2 regions of the Streptomyces sp. NPDC048612 genome follow, and region 1 is predicted to be linked to the other one. Evidence: riboswitches for the same ligand, from Rfam matches in the RefSeq annotation. Region 1 holds a riboswitch; the other holds the start of a gene.

Region 1 (5,765 bases):
GAATTCGAGGCCGGTGCGCGGGCGCGCGGAATTACCCACACCACATTCCGGCGGCTCGCCGAAGGCTGTGGTCTCGGCGGCGGCCAACGCCAGCAGCTCAGGGCGCTGTTGCTCAGTTGTCGGCCGGAGCAGTATCAGGCTCCGCTGTGGCGCATCCCGGCTGAAGCCTGAGCGCGCGGCGGGGGGTGCCGGTCGTGTCCCCTGCGTCCCCTGCAGGTAACTCGCATGCAGGTGAGGGGAGTCGGCGGCCCGATCTTTGCCGCGATGGGGGTGCAGGTGTCGCCATCGCGCCGGCGCCCCCGGGAGGTGTGCGCTGTTGTTCGTGGTGGGGGTGCTGTGTATCGTCGAGAGAGTGACTTGAAGTTTCAAGTAGTTGTTCGCGGCCTCGCGTGGCCGGCCCCGATATGCGAAAGAGCGGCTCCTGCATGACGTCTCCCCTCGGCACTCTCGTGTCCTCCCGTATCGACCTCCCCGCCCGCCGTGACGCCGCTCCGCACGGCTACGACGCCGGGCTCCTGCTGCTGCGCCTCGCGCTCGGGCTGACCATGGCGGCTCATGGGGCCCAGAAGCTGTTCGGCTGGTTCGGCGGGCCGGGGCTGGACGGGACCGGGCAGTTCTTCACGATGAGCGGCTATCCGGCGGGCCGGACGATGGCCGTCGTCGCCGGTCTGAGCGAGACGCTCGGCGGGCTCGGGCTGGTGGCCGGGCTGCTCACGCCGCTGGCCGGGGCAGCGGTCGTCGGCACGATGGTCAACGCGCTGGCCGTGAAGTGGGGCGGCGGCTTCTTCGCGCCCAAGGGGGTGGAGTACGAGCTGCTGCTGACGGCCGGTGCGGCGGCCCTGACGCTGACCGGGCCCGGCCGCTACGCCGTCGACCGCCTGCTGCCCGGTCTGCGGTCCGTCCGGCCGCTGCACGGAGTGCTCGCGCTGCTGGTGGGGGTGGTGCTGGCCGGCGGGGTGCTGCTGGTCCGGAAGTGACCACGGGCCCCGGGGGCGGCCGCCTCGCTCCGCGCGCACCGGGGGGGCACGGACAGGACGTCCGTCGGGCCGCATAACGGGCCGGCCGGCCCTGGGCAGGGGCGGGGCGTGCGGGGTACAGCAGAGGCAGGGAAGGCGGCGGCGCCACGGCGGTGTCGCGGCCGGGAGACGGGAGAAGGGCTCCATGTCCGTACGACGTCTGAACCACGCGGTGCTCAACGTCCGCGATGTAGCACGGTCGGTGGCCTTCTACACCGACGCCCTCGGGCTGACGGTGGACGTCGAGGTGCCGGGGCGGGCCGCTTTTCTCAGCGCCCCCGGGTCGCTCAACGACCACGATCTGGGGCTGTTCGCGGTGGCGCCGGACGCGCCGGGGCCGGAGGCCGGGCAGGTCGGGCTGTATCACCTGGCCTGGGAGGTCGGCACGCTCCGCGCACTCGTCGAGGCCCGGACCCGGCTCACCGAGCGGGGCGCCCTGGTGGGTTCCAGCGACCATCTCGTCGCCAAGTCGCTGTACGCCAAGGACCCGGACGGCAACGAGTTCGAGGTGATGTGGCGGGTGCCGCGGGAGGACTGGCCGGGCCCGGACCTGCCGGACCGGCTGCTGCCCCTCGATCTGGAAGCGGCGCTGGAGCGCTGGGGGCCGGACCGGGAGACGGGCGCCGCGGCCGGCTCCGCCACGTGAGAACGCCGGGCCGGGCCGGACGCCGAGGAGGCGGGGCCGGTGGAGTCGGTGGGGCCGGGGTGGGGCTCTGCCTCAGGCGCTGCGCGCGGCCCGCTCCGCCTCAGGGGCTGGGCCCGCCTCAGGCGCCCGGCGCGGTCCGTTCCGCCGGCTCGGTCGTCTCACCGGCCCGCTCCGCCCGCTCGGCCCAGCGCTGTTCGACGCCGGCCAGCCGCCAGTAGGCCAGTGCCGCGGCCCACACCACCACGAACAGGCCGACGATGATGAATCCGACGTTGTCGAGGTCGAGGCCCGAAATCCAGCCGGTCAGCGCGTCGTTGAGGCCGAGCTTGTCGTGCAGCACGGTCACCAGCTCGATGGTGCCGATGAAGAAGGCGACGGCGATCGACAGACCGGTGATGGTGAGGTTGTAGTAGACCTTGCGCACCGGGTTGGCGAACGCCCACTGGTAGGCGAAGTTCATGAAGGTGCCGTCCAGGGTGTCGAACAGGCTCATGCCGGCGGCGAACAGCAGCGGCAGGCACAGGATCGCGTACCAGGGCAGGCCCGCCGCGGCGCCGCTGCCCGCCATCACCATCAGGGTCACCTCGGTCGCGGTGTCGAAGCCGAGCCCGAAGAGGAAGCCGAGCGGGAACATCTGGCCGGGCCGGGAGATGGAGCGGGTGAACCGCCCCAGGAAGCGGTTCATGAAGCCGCGCGCGTCGAGGCGCTGCTCCAGCTCGGCCTCGTCGTAGCGGCCGTCGCGCAGCCCGCGGAAGACCCGCCAGATCCCGGCCAGCGCGACGAGGTTGAGGGCGGCGATGAGGTAGAGGAACGTGCCCGAGACCGTGGTGCCGACCGTGCCCAAAATCTGGTGCGTACGGGACTCGTCGTTGAGCAGGGTGCCGGCGAGCTGGGCGCCGCCGGCCACCAGGGCCGCCATCGCCACGACCACGCTGGAGTGGCCGAGGGCGAACCAGAAGCCGACCGAGACCGGACGCTTGCCGTCGGCCATCAGCTTGCGGGTGGTGTTGTCGATCGCGGCGATGTGGTCGGCGTCGAAGGCGTGCCGCATGCCGAGGGTGTACGCGGTGACGCCGAGCCCGACGCCGAAGACCTGGCTGCCGACGGCGTAGTGGTTCGGGACCACGAGCAGGAAGAGCACGCCGAAGGCGACGACGTGCAGCCCGGCTATGACGGCCATCAGGCCCGCGGTGCGGAGGGTGTCCTGCCGGCGCCAGCGGAACGCGGCGGGGGCAGGGGACTTGGGAGTATTGGTGGACAGGGCCATCCGGACGGTCACGCTCCAGCACCTCGTGGATCACTTCGTGAGATGCCGTGGCCGGTCTCCTGGCTTGGGGTTGCCACCCTGTCCCTTTGCAGCCTGGGGGAGGGTGCCCGTCTCCACCCCGCCTTCCCGGCCGCAGGCTGCGGTCAGTGGCGCCGCGGACGCGTCAGGCGCCCGCGGAAGGGGTGGAAACTTCCCGATCACAGTGGCGAGGGCCGCTCCGGACTGGGACCACACGGTCCGTCACCGGATTCCCGAGCACCACGGCCCGGCCACTCTAGCGGCCACCCCGGCGGCACGAGGGGCGTGGGGGTTCGCAGCCGCCCACGGGGAGTGGCGCGCCGTGGGTCAGTAGTCCAGGGACGACAGGAAGGCGTGCAGTTCGTGATCGAAGAGCGGGGTGTTCTCCAGATTGACCATATGGGCCGCCCCCGGTATGCGGACTCTTCGGGCGCCCGGGACGGTCAGGGCTATCGCGTGGGCGTTGGCGGAGATGTCCTTGCTGTCGAGATCACCGTCGAGCACGACCGTCGGTACCCGGATCTCGCCGAGGCGGTCGGCGGCGCCGACCTCCAGCGGTATCCCGGCACCCGTGCCGTCGGCATGGACCTCCACATTGGCCGCGGCCGAGGCGCGCATCCGTTCGCGGAACCCCGGGTGCACCGCGGACGGCTCACGATGCGGCCCGTCCACCCACATCCGCAGGAAGTGCTCGACATACCACTCCGCGCCGTCCGGTGTGCCGATCGCCGCCACCTGCTCCTTGATGTGCTCCAGCACGAAGGGGTCGCTGAAGGCCCGGCCGCTGATCCCCGGGGAGGCCAGCGCGAGGGCCGTCACCTGGCCGGGATGGGCGAGGGCGGTGTCGAGCGCGACCCGTGCGCCGTGGGAGAGGCCGACGAGGACGGCGCTGGGGACGTCGAGCGCGTCCAGCAGGGCGCACAGGTCGTCGTGGTTGGCGTAGTCCCCGGTCACGGTCGAGGACAGGCCGTGCCCGCGGAAGTCGTAACGGATCGCGCGCAGGCCGGAGTTGACCAGCCAGGTGAACTGCTCGTCCCACATGTGCTGGTCGAGCATGCCGCCGTGCAGCAGCACCACCGCGGGGCCCGAGCCGGCCGTCTCGTAGAACAGCTCGCCCTCGTCGACCGGCACGATGCCGTTGTCGATCTCGGACCAGGCGGTGATTCTCCGCGTCATTCCCCTGACCGTCCTTCGTGCATGAGAGGGGCCGGGGCGGGTCTGCCGCCGCGGCCGTCCGGCGTGCCGTCGTTACCGATACTGCCGTTACCGTCGTTACTGCCTTCATTGATACGACTATCACGACTGTCCTGGCTGCCCTGACTGTCGGTTTCCTCCCGTGGAACGTGCGAGCCGTTCGCCAGGTGCCGGAATTCCTCGCCGAGCCGGTCGAGTACGTGCAGCGCGGTGCGGACGTCGGCGGCGGGCAGGTCGGCCAGCCGTCGCCGCAGCTCCGTCGCCTCGAACTGCTGGATGCCGCGTATCGCCGCCGTGCCCTCGGCGGTGAGCCGGATCAGTGAGGAGCGGCGGTGGGCGGGGTTCGGGGCCGTGACGACCAGGCCCAGCTCCGCCGCGTGGTTCACCCGGCGCTGTACCGGCTGGCGGTCGAGCCCCATTCCGCGCGCCAACTGCGGGACGGTGCGCGGGCCTTCGGTGTGCAGCGCGTCCAGCAGTGCGTGTTCGCCGGCGGTCAGGCCGGTGTCCGCCAGCTCGCGCTCCACCGCGCGCACGACCGTGCGGTGCAGCGGCCACAGGCGCCGGATGACGCCGTACAGCAGATCCTCGGCGGCCGCAGCTTCTCCGGCGCCGGCATCCCTCTCGGCGTCCTGCTCGGCATCCCGCTTGGCCCCCCGGTCGGTGTCCCGCTCGGTATCCCTCTCGGCGCCCATCTCCGCCCCCTTCTCGATGACACTCGTGATGTCATGATGACACCGCTGATGTCGTTTGGGAAGAGGTCTGCCGCGGAATGGAGTTGAGGAGGCGGAGGGGAGGGATGAGGCGTGTGTGGTCAGCTGTGGTCAGTGTCGGACGGTCGGTGGGCGAGGAAGGTGGACGGCGGATGAAGGTCGGTCTGTTGCGTGCGGTCGGGGTCGCCACGGCGGTGTACGGGGCGGCGGTGGCCGCGGTGCCCGATCTGCTGGCGCGGCCCTCGGGGCTGGTCGACGAGGAGGGGCGGACCGCGTGGGCGACGCGCCTCTCCCTGCGTCCGCTGGCCTGGCGGGACGCGGTGAGCGGGCTGGCGCTGGCGACGGCTCCGGAAGGCCCGGCGCTGCGTACCGCCGCGTATGTGCGGATCGCGGCGGACTTCGGGGACGCGGTCCTGCTCGGTGCGACGCTGCCCGGCCGCGACCGGAAGCTCGCGGCGGTGGCGGTGTCCGTGGGGTGGGGCGCGCTGTCGGTGGTCGGGCTGCTCGCCGGCGGGCGGCGGGAGGTCAGCAGCCCGTCGGCGGCGGGGCCTCGTCGGGGGTGAAGGTGAGGACGAGGTCGGCGCGGTCGCGAGTGGCCGCCACGACGCGGGCATTGGCCTCGTCGGAGGTGTGGACGAACCGTTCGGCGTCGGCGCGCGGGCGCCCGAAGTGCTCATGGCGGTCGATCAGCCGCCGGAGCCGCTCCGGGGTGTCCAGGTCCACGTACCAGACCTCGTCGAGCAGCGCCCGGACCCGCGCCCAGGGGCCGGCGTCGAGGAGGAGGTAGTTGCCCTCGGTCACGACGAGCGGGAGGTGCGGTGCCACGGCGATGCTGCCGGCCACCGGCTCCTCGATACGGCGGTCGAACGCCGGGGCGTAGACGGCGCCGTCCGGCTCCGGCGTGCGCAGGCGGG
Region 2 (5,765 bases), on a different contig from region 1:
CCCAGAGCCGCTCGGCGGGAAGGGCCGCAAGTCCCTTGCGCAGGAGGGCCGCCGCCTCCTCGGCGTCCGGGACACGAGGGGAGTGGATGTCGTAGACACCGGGCCCGGCCTCGCGCGGATAGCCGTGCTCGGCCAGCTCCCCGGCGACCTGCATATGGGAGCGGGCGGCCTCCAGGCTGATGACGTCCGCGTCCAGGTCGTCGATGGCCTGCACGATGTCGCCGAACTCCGCGTAGCACATGTGCGTGTGGATCTGGGTGCGGTCCTGCACCCCGCCGGTGGAGAGGCGGAACGCCTCGGTGGCCCAGGCCAGGTACGCGGCGTGGCCGGTGGCCCGCAGCGGCAGCGTCTCGCGCAGCGCGGGCTCGTCGACCTGGATGACCGAAGTGCCCGCCGCCTCCAGGGCGTTGACCTCGTCGCGCAGGGCGAGCGCCACCTGGCGGGCGGTGTCCCCGAGCGGCTGGTCGTCGCGGACGAAGGACCAGGCGAGCATGGTGACCGGCCCGGTGAGCATGCCCTTGACGGGGCGCCCGGTCTGCGACTGGGCGAAGGAGGTCCAGCGCACCGTCATCGGCTCGGGCCGGGAGATGTCACCCGCCAGGACCGGCGGGCGGACGTAGCGGGTGCCGTAGGACTGCACCCAGCCGTGCCGGGTGGCGAGGTAGCCGGTGAGCTGCTCGGCGAAGTACTGGACCATGTCGTTGCGCTCGGGCTCACCGTGCACCAGGACGTCCAGACCGGCCTCCTCCTGGAAGGCGAGGACCTCACGGATCTCGGCCTTGATGCGCTCCTCGTAGCCCGCGGTGTCCAGGCGTCCGGCCCGCAGGTCGGCGCGGGCGGCGCGCAGTTCGGCGGTCTGCGGGAAGGAGCCGATGGTGGTGGTCGGCAGCAGCGGCAGGCCGAGGTGCGCACGCTGGGCCGTGGCGCGCTCGGCGTACGGCTGCGCACGGCGGCCGTCGGCGTCGGTGACGGCGGCGGCCCGCGCACGGACGGCCGGGTCATGGGTGAGGGCGGAGCCGGCCCGGGAGGCCAGGTCGGCGCGGTTCGCGGCGAGTTCGGCGGCGATGGCGCCGGTGCCCCGCGTCAGGCCCCGGGCCAGGGTCACCAGCTCCGCGGTCTTCTGCTTGGCGAAGGCCAGCCAGCGCACGATCTGCGGGTCGATGTCGCGCTCGGCGGCGGCGTCCAGCGGCACGTGCAGCAGCGAGCAGGAAGCGGCCACATCGACCCGTTCGGCCAGGCCGAGCAGGGTGCCGAGGGTGGCCAGCGACTTCTCCAGGTCGTTGATCCAGATGTTGCGGCCGTTGACCACGCCCGCCACCAGGCGCTTGCCGGGCAGCCCGCCGACCGCCGCCAGCGCGTCGAGGTTGGCCGCTGCCGCGTCGGTGAAGTCGAGCGCCAGACCCTCCACCGGGGCCTTGGCCAGGACGGGCAGCGCGTCGCCGAGCCGGTCGAAGTACGAGGCGACCAGGAGCTGCGGGCGGTCGGTGAGGGCGCCCAGATCGCGGTAGGCGCGCGCGGCGGCGTTGAGTTCGGCCGGGCTGCGGTCCTGGACGAGGGCGGGCTCGTCGAGCTGCACCCACCCGGCTCCGGCGGCGCGCAGATCGGCGAGCACCTCTGCGTAGACCGGCAGCAGCCGGTCCAGGAGCGTCAGCGGCTCGAAGTCGGCGGCCACGCCGGGGGCGGGCTTCGACAACAGGAGGTAGGTGACCGGTCCGACGAGCACCGGCCGGGCGGTGAGACCGAGGGCGAGGGCCTCCCCGAGCTCGGCGACCTGCTTGCCGGAGTCGGCGGTGAAGACGGTGTCCGGCCCCAGCTCGGGCACCAGGTAGTGGTAGTTGGTGTCGAACCACTTGGTCATCTCCAGCGGCGCCACGTCCTGGGTGCCGCGCGCCATCGCGAAGTAGCCGTCGAGGGCGTCGGCCGCGACGGCGGCGCGGTGGCGGTCCGGGACCGCACCGACCATGACGCTGGTGTCCAGCACATGGTCGTAGTACGAGAAGTCACCGGTGGGCACTTCGTGGAGGCCGGCGCCGGCCAGCTGCTGCCAGTGGGAACGGCGGAGGGTGCGGGCGGTCTCCTGGAGCGCGTCGGCGCCGACCGTGCCCTTCCAGTAGCCCTCGACGGCCTTCTTCAGTTCGCGGTGCTGTCCCTGGCGGGGGTAGCCGTACACGGTGGCCCGTGCTGCCGCGGCTGCGGGCTTCGCTGTCACGGAATTCTCCTTCGCGAATACGTGTCATGGTCCCGGGGACGGAACGAGGTACGCGAAGGGGTGACGGACACCCGGCGGAAGCACGGTGCGTCTGCCACGCACGGGACCGCCTGGTGAGAACGCCGACCTGCCCTCGAGGTCACCGGGATGTCCGTGCACGCGGGGGCGCACACGGGCAACGGGCAGGTCTTCGGACTCGCGGGCGCGCCTGCCGGAGACCTCCGGCGGGCACCTACTGGCCGTCGCTTCCCGGACGCGTGATCCAGTGCGTATGACGGCGTTCGTTCCCACTCACCGCTGCGGGGCAGTCCCGGATTCCCACCGGGTTCCCTCTTACGACGCGGCCCGTCTGGCGGACGGGGCGAACCTGTTGCCCGGCCAGCGTAGAACGCCGCCCCCGTATCGGACACCTCTGACCACATACCGGAATGTGACATGAGACACCGGGGAGTGAAGGCCGGCAACTCCCTCGCCAGGGCGACCCGTTCGGCCCTCACCTGGAAACGGGGCGGCCGGCACCTGCGCGCCGGGCCGCGGGGCAGGCGGGAGTTTGACGACAGGTCCTAGTGGAACTGCTCCTCCTCGGTGGAGCCGGTTCGTGCCGTATCCGGTGGCGGGGCGGGAGGTCTGAGGGCCCGATGCCCGTACGGCGAGGTGAAATACGGCTCCTAATCCGCCACCCCGCCGCCGGACCGGCTGTTCGGATCGGGGGCCCCGAAGTGCCGGAAGCGCCATCGGACTTCGTCCAGTTCGTACCGGGCCGTGCGCAGGGCGAGGATGCCGCGTCCGAACAGATCGACGTCATCCTTCTCCAGCGCCTGGCGGCACTGTGAGCCGCCCTGCACGGCGAGTGTGGCGGCCCTGCGCCAGTGCTTCCGGGCGGTCGGTTCCGGGACGGGCGCGACGGCGAGGGCCCGGCGGCCGTGGGCGATCCAGCGGTCGCACAAGGGGCGGAAGAGCGCCGGGTCGAGCCCTCCCGTTCCCTGACCGGCCTTTGCCAGCGCGGAGCCCGTGGCGTTGACGTCTCCCGCGAAGTCCCGTTGCATGGCCAGGCCTCCGCTCAGCTGCCAGATGACCAGGCGCTGTCGAGTCGTCATGCGGGAACCCTTCTCGCCGGAGGGCGGCCCGGGGTCCGGCTCGTGTGAGCGGGGGAAAGCGGCCGACAGCATCTCGTTCGAGCGCGCCGTCTGCTGCCACCAGCCGGAGCACAGGGTGAGTGCGAACGCACAGGTCAGGGCCAGGTAGGCGCGTCGCCACCAGATGCGGTTCGTCGTCGCAGGCGGCCGGTGGGGCGCGGATGTCCCTGGCTCACCTCCTCGCCTCCAGTGCCAGGCGGCGGCCACCACGGTGAGCGCGCTCACCGCACAGATGCCGAGGGCGATGAGGCTCGGTACGACGAGGACGTGGAGGATCTGCCAGCTCTTCTCGGGCCGCCAGCCGCAGGTTTCGGCCAGGACGCCGAGTGGCGGTACGCAGCCGTCCGCGCCGGTGAGGGCGAACGCTGTCACGAGCCCGGTCAGCGAGGTGACTCCCGCGGCGCTCATGGTGATCAGCGCACGGTTGCGCACGGGGTGCCCGCGCCGCCCCACGATGACGTATGCCACCGCTGCGGCTGTGGCCACGGCGAGGACCAGCGCGCAGGCGATCGAGAGCTGGGAGTCCTGAAACCACTGGAACCACAGCCGGGATGAGGAGTGCCGGTCGGCTGGTTGCCGGGCATGGAGCCATGCCCGTGCGAGCGCCACGGCCAGGACGCCCCATGCCCCGCAGCCCGCCACCAGGGCCAGGACCGGGCCGTTGCGCGTGGGCCGGGATGCGGGTACGTCCGTGTGCGATACCGGCGAGCGGGGCCTGACCGCCTGCTCGCTGCCACGTCCACGGAGCGCTGCCCGGACCACGATCCCGGCCGGGGCGACGATCGTCACCGCAAAGAAGCCCACGGCCAGCGAGAACGACCCCACAAAGCGCATCTGCGCCCACGCCGTGGCGGGCCGCCAGCCACATGCGGACTCCATGACCGACAGCTGCGGGGCGCAGCCCTCGGTGGCGCCCAGGGCGAAGGCACCGACCAGCCCCAGCAGCAGCGCGCCGGCTGCCGCGACGAGGGCCGCCGGCAGCCGGCACCTGGGCGCCTGGACACAGACCACGATGGCGGTCACCGCCGCGCCGGCGCACAACGCCACGGCGAGCCAGAGCCAGACGAACATGTTCCAGGCGGGTGTTGCCCGTTCGTCCCAGGAGACGGGATAAAGATGCAGCCACACCCGAGTCGCCGCCACGATGCAGACCCCCAGCGCACCACCGACCGCGGCGCGCTTCAGCACCCATCCGAGCGGCGGCGGTCCGGACGGCACTGCCGGTGGCCGGACTGCCTCCGGCAGTGCTCGGCGCACCCATGCCGGCGTCTCAGTGACCGGACGGCGCATCCAGGACGCCAGGGGATACAGCCACAACAGCACTCCGCCGACCATGAGGGCCGGCTCCATCATGAGCACGAGTGCGAAGAGCGGGGAGATGCCACGCAAGGCCTGTTGCTGCTCGGGGGTGCCGGAGTACGGGAAGTGGTCCTGAAGGCGGGTGAACAGTCCGGAGAGGTCCACATCCATCAGGTACAGGTAGCCGTGGGTGTCCCACCAGACGAACCAGGCACCGAAGACGGCCAGCGTGCCGGTCAGACCACCGAGCTGTACCCACCGGAGGGACCGGCCGCGGCAGGTCCTGATCCACACCTCGGCGCACTGTGCCGCCCACCAGGTCAGCCCCGCACACGCGGCGATGAGAAGCAGCAGCACATGGGGGTACGGCGGGAGCCAGCTTCTCCCCGAGGAGCGGAAGGTCATCAGCTCTCCCGCAGCGAGCCCGAGGCCCAGCAACGTGCCTGCCCGGAGTCCCGACGGTGTGGGCCGGCCGGCCAGCACGGCGTGGGTGACAGCTCGCCACAGCGCCGTCCCGACGATCCCGGTGACCAGCGCGGCCGCCAGCCAGGCGGCCACGGTAGGGGCGGAGACCAGGTCGGGGAGGTCGCGACCCAGAAGGACGACCTGGCCCGACTCGACGACTGCCGCCGCCGTGAGAAACATGGTGGTCGCCCGGATGCCGAACAGCGCCGCCGGATCGAGCAGCGACTCCTGGCGCTCCTCCCACGCCGGGTGGGTCCGCCACAGTGCGAGGAAACGCCGCCCGGCGTGGCGCACTCCGAAGCCCGTGCTCAACGGGACGGCGGCGCCCACCGCGAGCGCCTTCGGGCTGCCACCCCACCGCACCGCGTCCAGGTCCGCATACAGCTCGCGGGTGCGCAGCACATCGGCGCGCGCCAGCATCACCAGAGCCGCCAGGATGAGCGGGAACGCCAGGCCGCGCAGACCGAACGCCCAACGCTCTCCCCATTGTTCGAGGACTTCCGACGGGCTCGCCCCCGGGGGATAGACGCTCATGACCACGTACGGGAGCAGGGCCACGAGGGCGAAGGCCCGCCAGAGCGCCTCCGTGGCGTAGGCGATGTCCACGTCCCGGTTGCGGATGTGCGCGAGTTCGTGGAGGACGACCGTACGGAAAC

What was found. Region 1 has a riboswitch for cobalamin ahead of ACGFN2_RS12180 (HoxN/HupN/NixA family nickel/cobalt transporter). Riboswitches for the same ligand answer to the same signal wherever they lie in the genome.
Region 2: linked by a shared signal. The riboswitch ahead of metE (5-methyltetrahydropteroyltriglutamate--homocysteine S-methyltransferase) and the one ahead of ACGFN2_RS12180 (HoxN/HupN/NixA family nickel/cobalt transporter) in region 1 are both predicted to bind cobalamin.

Annotation. Positions count from the first base shown of each region.
Region 1 covers NZ_JBICVV010000006.1:109,019-114,783, reverse strand. Annotated here, with positions in the region: gene ACGFN2_RS12195 (DUF1152 domain-containing protein) at 1-171, shown strand, start outside; gene ACGFN2_RS12190 (DoxX family protein) at 426-977, shown strand; gene ACGFN2_RS12185 (VOC family protein) at 1,162-1,662, shown strand; gene ACGFN2_RS12180 (HoxN/HupN/NixA family nickel/cobalt transporter) at 1,781-2,941, opposite strand; cobalamin riboswitch at 2,961-3,207, opposite strand; gene ACGFN2_RS12175 (alpha/beta fold hydrolase) at 3,275-4,123, opposite strand; gene ACGFN2_RS12170 (MarR family winged helix-turn-helix transcriptional regulator) at 4,120-4,833, opposite strand; gene ACGFN2_RS12165 (hypothetical protein) at 5,004-5,414, shown strand; gene ACGFN2_RS12160 (nucleoside/nucleotide kinase family protein) at 5,377-5,765, opposite strand, start outside.
Region 2 covers NZ_JBICVV010000001.1:573,655-579,419, forward strand. Annotated here, with positions in the region: gene metE (5-methyltetrahydropteroyltriglutamate--homocysteine S-methyltransferase) at 1-2,209, opposite strand, end outside; cobalamin riboswitch at 2,373-2,595, opposite strand; gene ACGFN2_RS02405 (M48 family metallopeptidase) at 2,878-5,765, opposite strand, start outside.